One region of the Bradyrhizobium sp. USDA 3315 genome, then DNA from elsewhere that is predicted to be linked to it. Evidence: riboswitches for the same ligand, from Rfam matches in the RefSeq annotation. Region 1 holds a riboswitch; the other holds the start of a gene.
What was found. Region 1 has a riboswitch for glycine ahead of gcvT (glycine cleavage system aminomethyltransferase GcvT). Riboswitches for the same ligand answer to the same signal wherever they lie in the genome.
Positions count from the first base shown of each region.

Region 2: it holds a riboswitch for glycine, as region 1 does, so the genes downstream of both, ACVIYL_RS27660 (D-amino acid dehydrogenase) here and gcvT (glycine cleavage system aminomethyltransferase GcvT) in region 1, are expected to answer to the same signal.

Region 1 is NZ_JBSRYP010000001.1:5,773,015-5,779,923, forward strand. Features, by position in the region: gene gcvH (glycine cleavage system protein GcvH) at 1-32, opposite strand, end outside; gene gcvT (glycine cleavage system aminomethyltransferase GcvT) at 52-1,197, opposite strand; glycine riboswitch at 1,339-1,427, opposite strand; gene alaS (alanine--tRNA ligase) at 1,630-4,317, shown strand; gene ACVIYL_RS26835 (cyclic nucleotide-gated ion channel) at 4,329-5,570, shown strand; gene ACVIYL_RS26840 (DUF3455 domain-containing protein) at 5,663-6,169, opposite strand; gene ACVIYL_RS26845 (NADP-dependent isocitrate dehydrogenase) at 6,200-6,909, opposite strand, start outside.
Region 2 is NZ_JBSRYP010000001.1:5,940,088-5,946,996, forward strand. Features, by position in the region: gene ACVIYL_RS27645 (ABC transporter ATP-binding protein) at 1-1,479, opposite strand, end outside; gene ACVIYL_RS27650 (ABC transporter permease) at 1,621-2,508, opposite strand; gene ACVIYL_RS27655 (ABC transporter permease) at 2,512-3,453, opposite strand; gene ACVIYL_RS27660 (D-amino acid dehydrogenase) at 3,614-4,972, opposite strand; glycine riboswitch at 5,039-5,153, opposite strand; glycine riboswitch at 5,157-5,263, opposite strand; gene ACVIYL_RS27665 (M20/M25/M40 family metallo-hydrolase) at 5,356-6,486, opposite strand; gene ACVIYL_RS27670 (ABC transporter substrate-binding protein) at 6,752-6,909, shown strand, end outside.

The sequences.
Region 1 (6,909 bases):
CATTCGTGGTCGGACGTGTACAGCGTCGTCATGGGGTCGATCCTTTGGCGTTCAGCGTTTGTAGGTATTGGGGACGAAGGGCGTAGCGGCGACTTTCAGCGGCAGCCGCTGGCCGCGCACTTCGGCGAAAACGGTGGTGCCGACGGCGGAAAGGGCCGTGGGCAGGTAGCCCATCGCAACCGGCGCATTGAGGCTCGGGCCGAAGCCGCCCGAGGTCACCTTGCCGATCTGCTCGGTCGAGCCGGCATCGGCGAACAGCGCGGCGCCTTCGCGCACCGGTGCGCGGCCGTCAGGCTTCAGGCCGACCCGTCGGCGCGCAGCGCCATCTGCGAATTGCGCGAGAATTTTGTCGGCGCCGGGGAAGCCGCCGGCGCGGGCGCCGCCGCTGCGGCGAACCTTCTGCACCGACCATTCCAGCGCGCCTTCGACCGGCGTCGTCGTGGTGTCGATGTCATGGCCATAGAGGCACAGCCCGGCTTCGAGCCGCAGGCTGTCGCGCGCGCCGAGCCCGATCGGCAACACGTCGGGATTGTCGAGCAGCGCGGTGACCAGGGCTTCCACCTTGTCTGCGGGCACCGAGATCTCAAAGCCGTCCTCGCCGGTATAGCCGGAGCGCGAGACGAAGCAGTCGACGTCGCCGACGCCGCGCGGACCGGCATCCATGAATTTCATCGAACTGACATCCGCACAAAGATTCGCCAGCGCCGATTCGGCTTTCGGGCCCTGCAGCGCGATCAGCGCGCGGTCGGCCAGCGAGATGATCTCGCAGGCGTCGGAGAGATGCGCGCGGAGATGCGCCTCGTCCTCGGCCTTGCAGGCGGCGTTGACCACCAGGAACAGGTGATCGCCGAAATTCGCCACCATCAGGTCGTCGAGCAGGCCACCGTCATTGTTAGTGAATTGCGCGTAGCGCTGCCGTCCCGGCGCGATACCGACGATGTCCTGCGGCACCAGTTTTTCCAGCGCGAGCGCGGCATCCGCGACCTTGCCAGATTTGGCCCTCAGCACGAGCTGGCCCATGTGCGACACATCGAACAGGCCGGCTTCCTTGCGGGTGTGCAGGTGCTCCTTCAGCACGCCGGCCGCGTATTGCACCGGCATGTCATAGCCGGCGAACGGCACCATCTTGGCGCCGCGCGCAAGGTGCAGCGCGTGCAGCGGGGTCTGTTTCAGCGGGGAGGTTTCGCGCGCAAGCATCACAGGGCCCTCGCGGTTCCCGCCGGGGACCTATTTCCCCTTGAGAAACCTGCAGAAAGCCCCATCTGTCGCTGTGCCTGAGAGTATTATCCCGTCGGCGGACGCATCGGGGCGAACCCCAGCGTCTCTTTCCAGATGTCAGACGTCACGCGGTCCTTTTGCCTGAGAGTTTCCGGGGCGGTTGCTCCTTCGGCGCCGGCGGTAAGGCCGGTCTCTCCCGACGTGACTAGGTATAGGTAGGTAGAAAACACGGCGCCACCAAGACTGTCAACGCAGCTGCAGCAACTATCCAATGGGCTTTGTGCTGCCGCGGCAAGCCCATGATCCGCCTGCACAGTTTCTGGACACCGCAGCTGGCAATGTCTAAAAGCGTTCGGCCGGAAAATGACGCCTTTTTGCGGCTGGCCGGCCCCTTTTTCCGATTGGATGAACATGAGCAGCGTCAACGACATCAGGTCGACATTTCTGAACTTCTTCAAGGAGAACGGGCACGAGATCGTGGCCTCGTCGCCGCTGGTTCCGCGCAACGACCCGACCTTGATGTTCACCAATGCCGGCATGGTGCAGTTCAAGAACGTCTTCACCGGCGTCGAGAAGCGCGGCTACCAGCGCGCCACGACGTCGCAGAAGTGCGTGCGCGCCGGCGGCAAGCATAACGACCTCGACAATGTCGGCTACACCGCGCGCCATCTCACCTTCTTCGAGATGCTCGGCAACTTCTCGTTCGGCGATTACTTCAAGGAGCGCGCGATCGAGCTCGCCTGGAATCTGATCACCAAGGATTTCGGGCTGAAGAAGGACAAGCTGCTGGTCACCGTCTACCACACCGACGACGAGGCGGCCGGCTACTGGAAGAAGATCGCGGGCTTCTCGGACGACCGCATCATCCGCATCCCGACCTCGGACAATTTCTGGGCGATGGGCGACACCGGCCCGTGCGGACCGTGCTCCGAAATCTTCATCGACCGCGGCGAGCACATCTGGGGCGGCCCTCCGGGCAGCCCGGATGAGGATGGCGATCGCTTCCTCGAATTCTGGAATCTGGTGTTCATGCAGTACGAGCAGGTGACGAAGGAGGAGCGCGTAGCGCTGCCGCGTCCCTCGATCGACACCGGCATGGGGCTCGAGCGCATGGCCTGCATCCTGCAGGGCGTCGAGAGCGTGTTCGAGACCGATCTGTTCCGCAATCTGATCGATGCCGCCGCGTCTACCCTCGGGCACGGTCCGAACGAGCAGAACGTTGGGTCGTATCGGGTGATCGCGGACCATCTGCGCTCGTCCGCGTTCCTGATCACCGACGGCGTGCTGCCGTCGAACGAGGGCCGCGGCTACGTGCTGCGCCGGATCATGCGCCGCGCGATGCGCCATGCACAGCTCTTGGGCGCGAGCGAGCCGCTGATGCATCGCCTGGTCTGGGCGCTGGTCCGCGAGATGGGCCAGGCCTATCCGGATCTGGTCCGTGCGGAGAAGCTGATCGAGGAGACGCTGCGGCTGGAGGAGACGCGCTTCCGCAAGACGCTGGCGCGCGGCCTGTCGATCCTCGACGAGAAGAGCGCCGGCCTCAAGAAGGGCGACATGTTCGACGGCGACACCGCGTTCACGCTGTACGACACCTACGGCTTCCCGCTCGATCTGACGCAGGACGCGCTGAAGTCGCGCGGCATCAGCGTCGACCAGGCGTCGTTCACCGACGCGATGGAGCGGCAGCGCGTCAAGGCGCGTGCCTCGTGGGCGGGCTCGGGCGAGGCGGCGAGCGAGGCGATCTGGTTCCCGCTGCGCGAGAAGCTCGGTGCGACCGAATTCCTCGGCTACGAGACCGAGAGCGCGGAAGGCGCGGTGACGGCGCTGATCAAGGACGGCGCCGAGGTCGAGAGCCTGAAGGCCGGCGAGAGCGGCGCGATCGTGCTGAACCAGACCCCGTTCTACGGCGAGTCCGGCGGCCAGGTCGGCGACACCGGCGTGCTGACCGGGGAGGGCGTCAAGTTCCGCGTCACCGACACGCAGAAGAAGGCCGGCGATCTGTTCGTGCATCTCGGCACGGTGGAGCAGGGCACGCTCGGCGTCGGCACCACATTGCAGCTCGAGGTCGATCACACCAGGCGCTCGTCGATCCGCGCCAACCATTCGGCGACGCATCTGCTGCACGAGGCGCTGCGCCAGGTGCTCGGCGATCACATCGCGCAGCGCGGCTCGCTGGTCACGCCGGACCGGCTGCGCTTCGACTTCGTGCATCCGAAGCAGATCACGCCGGAAGAGCTCGCCCGGATCGAGGACATCGCCAACGATGTCGTGCTGGAGAATGACGAGGTCACGACCCGGGTCATGGGCGTCGACGATGCCCGCGAGGCCGGCGCCCGCGCGCTGTTCGGCGAGAAATACGGCGACGAGGTTCGCGTCGTGTCGATGGGCAAGGGCGCCCGCGATCATGGCCAGAACGCGCTTGGCTGGTCGGTCGAGCTCTGCGGCGGCACCCATGTCCGCCGCACCGGTGACATCGGCATGATTTCCGTGACCAGCGAGGGCGCGGTCGCGTCCGGCGTGCGCCGTATCGAGGCGCTGACCGGGCATCATGCGCGCAAGCACGCCAACGACACCATCGCGCTGGCCAAGACCGCGGCGCTGGAGCTGCGCACCACGATCGACGACGTGCCGGCGCGCATCACAGCTCTGATGGAAGAGCGCAAGAAGCTCGAGCGCGATTTGTCCGACGCCCGCAAGAAGCTCGCGATGGGCGGCGGCGGTGCGTCGAACGGCGCCGCCTCAGCCGTTCGCGAGGTCGGCAATGTCAAGCTGCTGGCGCGCGCGGTCGAGGGCGTCGAGACCAAGGATCTCAAGAGTCTCGTCGACGACGGCAAGAAGCAGATCGGCTCGGGCGTGGTCGCGATCGTTGGCGTCACCGAGGACGGCAAGGCCGGCATCGTGGTCGGCGTCACCGCCGATCTGACCGCGCGGTTCAACGCGGTCGAGCTCGTGCGCAAGGGCTCCGAGGTGCTCGGCGGCAAGGGCGGCGGCGGCCGGCCCGACATGGCGCAGGCCGGCGGGCCCGACGGCGCCAAGGCCGACGCCGCGCTGTCGGCGATCGAACAGGCCATGACTCAACAGGCATCGGCCGGCGCCTGACGGAGAGGTTGATCGTGGCGACGGCTCCGCTCAAGCCCACGATCAGCGATCCCGGGCTGCGCGACCGTCTCTACGAGCTGCTCGAACGCGATGATCTGCCGCATTCGGGCGGCTTGCGCTTTGCCCGGGTCATCGTCGCCATCATCGCCGTCGATGTGCTGGCGGCGATCCTGGCCTCCGTGCCCGAGATCGACGCGCAGTTCGGCTGGCTGCTGACGACCATCGAGATCGCGGCGGTCATCGCCTTCGCGCTGGAATATGCCGCGCGGCTCTGGAGCGTGGTCGGCCACTCGCTGCGCGACATGACGCCGGCGCGGGCGCGGCTGGAATACGCCTTCTCGGCGCTCGGCGTGATCGACCTGCTGGCCTTCCTGCCGTCGGCCGTCGCGCTTGCGACCGGCGACAAGACCGCGCTGGTGCTGTTCGGCATGCTGCCGTTCCTCAAGCTGGTGCGCTATTCGACCGCGATGCGCTCGCTGCTGGCGGCGCTACATGCCGAGCGGCGCACGCTGTTCGGCTGCGTGGTGATCCTGACCGGCGCCGTGCTGCTGTTTGCCTCGCTGCTCTATGCCATCGAGCACAGGGTGCAGCCGGACAAGTTCGGCACCATGCCGCAGGCGATGTGGTGGGCGATCGTGACGCTCGGCACCGTCGGTTACGGCGACGTCGTCCCGATTACGCCGCTCGGCCGGACCGTCACGGTGGTCGCGATCGTGGTCGGCTTCGCGATGATCGCGCTGCCGGTCGCGATCATCTCGACCGCGTTCGCCGACGAGGTCCGGCGCCGCGACTTCGTCGTGACCTGGGGCATGCTGGCGCGGGTGCCGCTGTTCTCACATCTTGGCGCTGCCGATATTTCCGACATCATGCGCTTGCTGCGGTCGCAGACCATCGAGGCCGGCGAGGTCTTGGTGCGACGCGGCGATGCGGCGTCATCGATGTATTTCATCACCGCGGGCGAGGTCGAGATCGACCTGCCGAGCCAGCTTGTGCGGCTTTCCGACGGCGCGTTCTTCGGCGAGATCGCGCTGCTGCGGCGGACCAGCCGCTCCGGCACGGTGACGGCGACGCGCAAGACCAAGCTCCTGGTGCTCGATGCGCAGGACTTCCATGCCCTGATCGAGCGCATGCCGGCGCTCGCCGCGCATGTCCGGGAGACCGCGGAGGCGCGGCTTGCCGATCCGCTTGCGGCCGGCGGCGACCTGGCCGCCGCCCAGGCGCCGCGCGAGACCGACGGCGGCATCCGCGACTAGAATCTCATTCCGATTGAATCGGAACGAGGCTCTCGATTCTTCGTTTGGCGCGTTTCTTCACGCGAACCGGTATCCACTTCGCTCGAAAACGCTTAGTCCCGCCGCAGGAACACGTAATCCGCCGAGTAGGCCGCGCCTTTCAGCGCGCCTGATTTGTCGCAGGCGCCGCTGAGCTCGCCGCCCGAGGTGTTGATCCGCTGCACGGTTGCGACGCCGGAGAGCAGGCCGTTGCCGCGGTGGGCGATCACCTCGAGCTTCAGCCAGGGAATATCGGCGGCGGTGGTGCCGGGTGCGCTGCCGGCGGTGCGGGCGGTCACGACACTGCCGTCGACATGCTCCCAGTTCGGACCCGCATAATGCCGGCCGACCGTGCGACCGTCGGCGATCAGGGTCGCGATCGGTTCGCGGAACGACCAGGCGAGCTTGCCGTCGCTGACCGGCTTGCACTCATAGACCTGCACGCCCTCGGCATGGACGGTGAGGATCTTGGACTCGCCAGGCGCCGCGACGGCGTCGGGCAGGGGATCGGCAGCGAATGCCGCCGACGCGGTTAGCGAGAACGATGCGAGCACGACGGCTCTGACAAGGGCCATGGTCATGCTCGCACCTGTCTTCCCAGGATGACGGCCTCAGGCCGCGATCGCCTTCACGAGGTTGTCGGACACCTTGTCGAGGAATCCGGTGGTCGAGAGCCAGCGCTGGTCGGCGCCGACCAGGAGCGCGAGGTCCTTGGTCATGTAGCCCTCTTCGACGGTGGCGACGCAGACCTTCTCCAGGGTGGTGGCGAACTTGGCCAGCGCCTCGTTGTTGTCGAGCTTGGCGCGATGGGCGAGGCCACGGGTCCAGGCGAAGATCGACGCGATCGAGTTGGTCGAGGTCTCCTTGCCCTTCTGGTGCTCGCGGTAGTGGCGGGTCACGGTGCCGTGGGCGGCCTCGGCTTCCACGGTCTTGCCGTCCGGGGTGAGCAGCACCGAGGTCATCAGGCCGAGCGAGCCGTAACCCTGGGCCACGGTGTCGGACTGCACGTCGCCGTCATAGTTCTTGCAGGCCCAGACATAACCGCCGGACCATTTCAGCGCCGAGGCCACCATGTCGTCGATCAGGCGGTGCTCGTAGGTCAGGCCCTTGGCCTCGAATTCCTTCTTGAACTCGCGGTCGAAGACGTCCTGGAAGATGTCCTTGAAGCGGCCGTCATAGACCTTCAGAATCGTGTTCTTGGTCGACAGATAGACCGGGTAGTTGCGCATCAGGCCGTAATTGAACGAGGCGCGGGCGAAATCGGTGATGGAGTCGTCGAGATTGTACATCTCCATCGCGACGCCGGCGCCGGGCGCCTTGA
Region 2 (6,909 bases), 170 kb from region 1:
GTCGCAGATTTGTGCGGCGACGCGCAAATCATGCGTGATGAACAGCAGCGCGATGCCCAGCCGGCGCTGGATTTCGTCAAGCAGATCCAGAACCTGCGCCTGCACCGAGACGTCGAGCGCGGACACCGCCTCATCCGCGACGAGCACGTCGGGATCGAGCGCCAGCGCGCGCGCGATCGCGATGCGCTGGCGTTGGCCGCCGGAGAACTGGTGCGGATATCGCGAGATCGCGTCGGGCGGCAAATGGACGAGCTCGAGCAGCTCGCGCGCGCGCGCCAGCGCATCCTTGCGCGGCATGCCGTAATTGACCGGGCCTTCCGCGATGCTCTCGCCGACGGTGACGCGCGGATTGAGCGAGCGGTAGGGATCCTGGAAGATGATCTGGATCTTCTGGCGATGCGGCTGCAACAGCCGGCGCGACAGGTCGGAGATCTCGCGGCCGGCGAGGCGCACCCCGCCGGAGGTCGGATCGATCAGGCGGACGATGCATCGCGCGACCGTCGACTTGCCGGAACCGCTTTCGCCGACGATGCCGAGGGTGCGGCCCTTGCGCAGAGTGAGCGTGACGTTGCTGGCGGCGGCGACCTCGCGGGCTTTGCCGTACAGCGACCGCTCCCGGTAGACCTTGCTGAGCTCGTTGGCTTCCAGCACCACGGGCTCGGTCGTCTCCGGGCGCGGCGCGCGCGGCACCAGGCTCGGCACCGAGGACAAGAGGTTGCGGGTGTACTCCATCTTCGGATTGCGCAGCACGTCCTGCAGCGGGCCGGTTTCGACCAGGCGGCCGTGCCGCATCACCGCGACGCGGTCGGCGATCTCGGCCACCACGCCCATGTCGTGGGTGATGAACAGAACCGCGGTGCCGTGATCGCGTTGCAGGTCGCGGATCAAGGTGAGGATCTGCTTCTGGGTGGTGACGTCGAGCGCGGTGGTCGGCTCGTCCGCGATCAGGAGCTTCGGCTCCAGCACCAGCGCCATCGCGATCATGATGCGCTGGCGCTGACCGCCCGAGAGGCGGTGCGGGTAGGAGGAGAAGATGCGCTCCACGTCCGGCAGCCGCACATGCTCCATCATCGCCAGGATTTTCTGGCGCCGTGCGCGGGCATCGAGATCTGTGTGGGCGCGCAGCACCTCGTCGATCTGGCGGCCGACCGGCACGACGGGATTGAGCGCGGTCATCGGCTCCTGGAAGATCATCGCCATCCGCGTGGCGCGGAGTTGCCGCAGCCGCCGGTCGCTGGCGGTGAGCAGTTCTTCGCCGACCAGCTTGACGCTGCCGCCAGACGGCACCAGCGTGCCCTTCTGCTGCAGGCCCATCACGGTGAGCGATGTCACCGACTTGCCCGAGCCGCTTTCGCCGACCAGGCACAGCGTCTCGCTTTCACGTACCTGCAGCGAGAGGTCGTCGATGATGCGATGCGCATCCGCCTTGCGGCCGAGGCCGACGACGAGATTGCTGATGTCGAGGACGACGTTGGTCATGTCAGGGTCTCTTGGCGCTGCGAAGGAATTTACCCACTGTCATTCCGGGATGGTGCGCCAGCACCAGACCCGGAATCTCGAGATTCCGGGTTCGATGCTTCGCATCGCCCCGGAATGACGGCTTCAGAAGAGCTGAAGCCGTCACTTGCCCTCACGCTGCTTCATGCGGGGATCGAGCGCGTCGCGGGCGGCGTCGCCGATCAGGTTGACGCTGAGAATGGCGATCGAGAGCAGCAGCCCCGGCCAGAAGATCAGCGACGGCTTGACCTGGAAATAGGCGCGGCCCTCGGCCATGATGTTGCCCCAGGTCGGCGTTTCCGGCGAGATGCCGGCGCCGAGGAACGACAGGATCGCCTCGGTCAGGATCGCGGACGCGCAGACATAGGTGCCTTGCACGATCAGCGGCGCGATCGTGTTCGGCATCAAATGCCGCCACATGATCTTCGGCAGGCTGGTGCCGAGCGAGATCGCGGCCTCGACATAAGGTTCCTCGCGTGCGGTCAGCACCACCGAGCGCACCAGCCGCGCCACGCGCGGGATCTCGGGGATGGTGATCGCGACCATCACGGTCCAGATGCTGGCGCCCGACAGCGACACCACGGCGATCGCGAGCAGGATGGCGGGGATCGCCATCAAGCCGTCCATCACGCGCATCAGCACCGCATCGACCCAGCGGAAGAAGCCGGCGACGAGGCCGATCAGAAGGCCGATGGCGATCGAGCAGACGGCGGCGCCGAGCCCGATCACCAGCGAGATCCGTGCGCCGTAGATGATGCGCGACAACAGGTCGCGGCCATAAGCGTCGGTGCCGAGCAGATATTGCGCGCTCGACGGCTTCAGCCGCTGCGACGGCGTCAGCAGCAGAGGATCGTGCGGCGCAAGCAGCGGCGCGAAGATCGCCATCAGGATGATGAGGGCGAGGCTGATCGTCGCAACCGCGATGATCGGCGTCGACGTCAGGAAGCCGAACTTGACGCGGAACGGCCGGGTGACGGGAAGCGAGGATTCGGGAAGGGTTTCGATCGCCATTGCTCAGTACCGGATACGAGGATCGAGCAGGGTGTAGGCGAGGTCGATCAACAGATTGACCGCGACGTAGATACCCGACGTCAACAGGATCATCGCCTGGATCACCGGATAGTCGCGCGCCAGCACCGCATCGACGGTGAGGCGGCCGATGCCGGGCAGATTGAACACGCTCTCGGTGACGACGACGCCGGAGATCAGCAGCGCGAAGCCGGAACCGATCACCGTGATGACCGGCACGGCGGCGTTGCGCAGCGCATGGCGCAGCAGCACGCCGGTCTCGCCGATGCCCTTGGCCCGCGCCGTGCGCACGTAATCCTCGCCGAGCACATCGAGCATCGAGGCCCGCGTCATGCGTGCGATCAGCGCGACATAGATGAAGGAGAGTGTGCAGGTCGGCAGGATGAGGCGCTGGAAGAACGGACCGAAGCCGGCCGAGATGCTCTTGAAGCCCTGTACCGGAACCCAGCGCAGATCAATCGCAAAGATCTGGATCAGCACGTAGCCGATGACGAACACCGGCACCGAGAAGCCGAGCACCGAGAGCCCCATCACGAAGCGGTCGATCCAGGTGCCGTGCTTCCACGCCGCGATCACGCCGAGCGGCACCGCCACCAGGATCGAGAGGATGATGGTGGCCAGCGCGACCGAGATCGAGGGCTCGAGGCGCGGGACGATCATTTCGAGGATCGGCTTGTTCGAGATCAGGGAGACGCCGAGGTCGCCGTGCAGCAACTTGGCGATCCAGGTGTAGAACTGGATGTAGATCGGCTCGTTCAGACCAAGCGAGGTCCGAATGCGTTCGAGCTGTTCGGGCGTCGCGTTGTCGCCGGCGAGGATGGCGGCCGGGTCGCCCGGCGTCAGCCGCAGCAACAGGAACACGAACAGAGCCACCACGCCCATCACGGGAATGGCGGCGAGGATGCGGCGAAGCAGATATCCGAGCAAATTTGATCCGTTGGGTTGTGGTCGATGAAGTCCGCAGCGGGACCGTTGCACACCAGACCGTAGCACAGATGGTAGCAGACTCACGGTAGAACTTGAGCAAGTCCCATGCCATCGGTGCTGCGGATTTTGCGGTGCAGCTAATCAGTCCTGTTGGCCGCGATTATTCCTCCGGTGAAGTTCGAAGCAGTCCACTGGAAGGTGGATTGATTTCAGCTTTGCGCGCGTCGGCGGGCACATCGAGCCCGGCGCCGAACGACGGCGCCATCGGCGGCGTGTCGAGGTCGCGCCAATCGTCGATCGCCTGGGCCACCATCTGCGCCGTCGCCGCCGACAGCGTCCAGCCGAGATGACCGTGGCCCGTATTGTAGAACACGCCCGGAATCCGTCCGGCGCGAACCACCGGCATCATGTTCGGCATCATCGGGCGCAGGCCCGCCCATGGCACGACTTTCGACGTATCGATCTCCGGGAAATGATGCCGCACCCAGTCCACCAGCGGTTGAATGCGATCGGCGCGAATGTCGCGGTTGAAGCCGTTGAACTCGGCGGTGCCGGCGACGCGGAAGCGGTCGGCGCCGAGCCGGCTGGTGACGATCTTCGCAGCTTCATCGAGCAGGCTGACGGTTGGGGCCGCATTCCGGCTTTGCGGCGCATCGAGCTGCACCGTGATCGAATAGCCCTTCACCGGATAGACATTGACGCGGTCGTTGAGCAGGCTGGCGAAGTGGCGGCTCGCCACGCCGGCGCAAATCACGATCCCGTCCGCCTGTAGCTGCTGTCGCGTCGCGACCGCAGCATCATGTGAAGCAGCTTCGTTCCAGCCGATGCGGAAGCCGTCATCGCCGTGTGCGATCGTGTCGACGTCGGCTTCATGGACGAAGCTCGCGCCACGGCGGATGCAGGCGTCGGCAAGCCCACGCGTGAATTTGTGAATATCGCCGGTCGCGTCGGACGGCGTGAAGAAGCCGCCATAGCAGGTTGTCTGCAGCGCGGGTTCGATGACGCGGATCTCGTCCGGGGTCACCGGCCGGCGGTCGAGCCCGCCTTGCTGCAGCAGCGTGTTGACCTTGAGGCCGGCTTCGAAGCCGGCCCTGTCGTGATAGACGTGCAGGATGCCGCGGCGTTCGAGATCGAAGGCGATGTTTTCGCGCTCTGCGATCGAGAACAGATGCTTGCGCGCTTCGATGGCGAGCTTCGTGGTCTCGATGGTGTTGCCGCGATAGCGCGTGATGTGGCCTACGAACTCGCCGATCCAGGAATATTTGTGCCAGCTCGGCTTCGGGTTCATCAGCAGCGGCGCGTCGCTTCTCAACATCCAGCGCAGCCCCTTCAGAATGGTCGCGGCGCTGTTCCATACCTCGGCATTGCTGGCGGAGAGTTGTCCGCCATTGGCGAACGAGGTTTCCATCGCGGCGTAGCGATGCCTGTCAAGGACAGTCACCTTGTAGCCGCGTTCAAGCAGGGCATAGGCCGTCGTTACGCCGGTGATGCCGGCGCCGATAATCGCGATATGTGGCATGATGGTTGTCAGGCTCCCGTGGGTTAGAGTCGCCGAACCACCGGTCAAACCGGCATTCGGCGCCCCATCTGTCACGGTACCTGAGAGCTTGATCCGCATCGGGCCGGGGCCAGAAGCGAACTATCCCCTTCGGTGGACGTCATGGCCCTTGATGTGCGGCCATGTTCGTCTCTCTCCAGATCGTCCTGACGATACAGTCCTTTTGCCTGAGAGTTTCCGGGGCGGTTGCTCCGTCGGCGCCGAAGGCAACAACACGAACGTTGTCGCTTCGATCTCTCCCGCATCGTCGCGTTGGACGGCCGGACCGTAGGCGAAGCCTTAAAAATGGACAAGGCTAAATTTCGATCCGGCAGTGCCAACGTGTTGTGCAGTGCAAATCGATGTCAGTCCAGCGTCGCCAGCAGTGCCGCCATCAGGCGGCCGCGTTCGGCGAGGCTGTCGACCTCGATGTGCTCGTTGAGCGTATGTGCATCGGCGCCGCGAACGCCGAGGCCGTCGAGCGTGGGGATGCCCATCGCGCCGGTGAAGTTGCCGTCCGAGCCGCCGCCGGCGCTGCCGTGCGGCAGATCGAGACCCATCGCTGCAGCAAGGCCTTTTGCCTTTTCATAGAGCGCCATGGTGCCCGCATCGGGCTCCCACACCGGGCGGGTGACGCCGCGCGTCACCTTGAAGGTCACGTCGTTGGCGGTGCCCGACAGTGCCAGCATGCGCTCGACGCCACGGTCGAGATCGGCCTGGCGCTTGGCCATGCTGAGCGCTTCGCCGGTGCAGGTCGTTGCGACGCAATTGACCCACTGGCCGCCATGCACGATGCCGACCGAGAAGGTGCAGTCCTCGGTGGTCATGCCGTCGATGGCGATGATCTGCCGCGCCATCTCGCGGATCGCGGAGCGGCCGGAAGACAGCGTTGCGCCGGCATGGCTGGGCTTGCCGGTGGCTTCCAGGTTGAAGCGCGCGATCGCATAGCGGCCGGTGACGACGCCGTTGTTTGGACGGCCGGGCTCCGGCACCAGCACATATTTGTTGCGCGCGGCTTCCGCCTCGATGATGTCGCGCGTCGACGGCGTGCCGACCTCTTCGTCGGGGGTGAACAGCACGGTGATCGGCAGCGGAGTCGTGAAAGAGGCGCGCGCCAATTGCCTGATCGCCTCGATCGACAGGTAGTTGCCGCCCTTCATGTCGAAGATGCCCGGCCCGAAGCACTTGTTGCCTTCGCGCCGCCACTTCAGGTTCTCGATGGTGCCGACGGGGTGAACGGTGTCCAGATGGCCGGCGATCAGGATGCCGGGCTGGCCTTGTTTCGGATGGGGAAAACGGGCGCGGACGCAGCCCGCGAAGCCCTGGCGTCCGGCGATGCGCTCGATCGTCGCACCCATGATCGCCATCTCGCGGGCGGCGAGATCGAGCATGCGTTCGACCGCGGCGGCGTCCCAGGTCGGGCTTTCGCATTCCACCCAGCTGCGCAGGCCCTGCAGCATCGTTTCGGAATCAAAGGGGAGATTGGCGGGGTTCATCGTTGTTCTCTCTTGTTGTTCTGACGGCGCCGGCATCGCGCGCGCGTTACGAAAATCTCAGCCGACGATTTTGTAAAGCCAAAATCTGGCGCGCGGCCTCATTCGTTTGTGTACGTCCGATGCGACCTGAAACCGATTGACGCGCTTGGCGCTTGGTGCAAGTCTCGATTTCACAAGCCATACAGCATGTTAGTTCGCCTAAATAACGAACCACATGCATAACGAATAAGCCGGCTTTGACCAGTTACACGTCAGGAGAGATTGCATGTTCCCTATCTCGCGTTGGAAACACCGCACGCTAGCGGCCGCGTTGACGGCGCTCGCGCTGTCGTTCGCGCCGCAGGAATTGTCATTCGCGCCGCAGGCGATGGCCGCGGGCAAGACCATCACCGCGGTGATGCACTCGGATCTGCGCGTCATCGA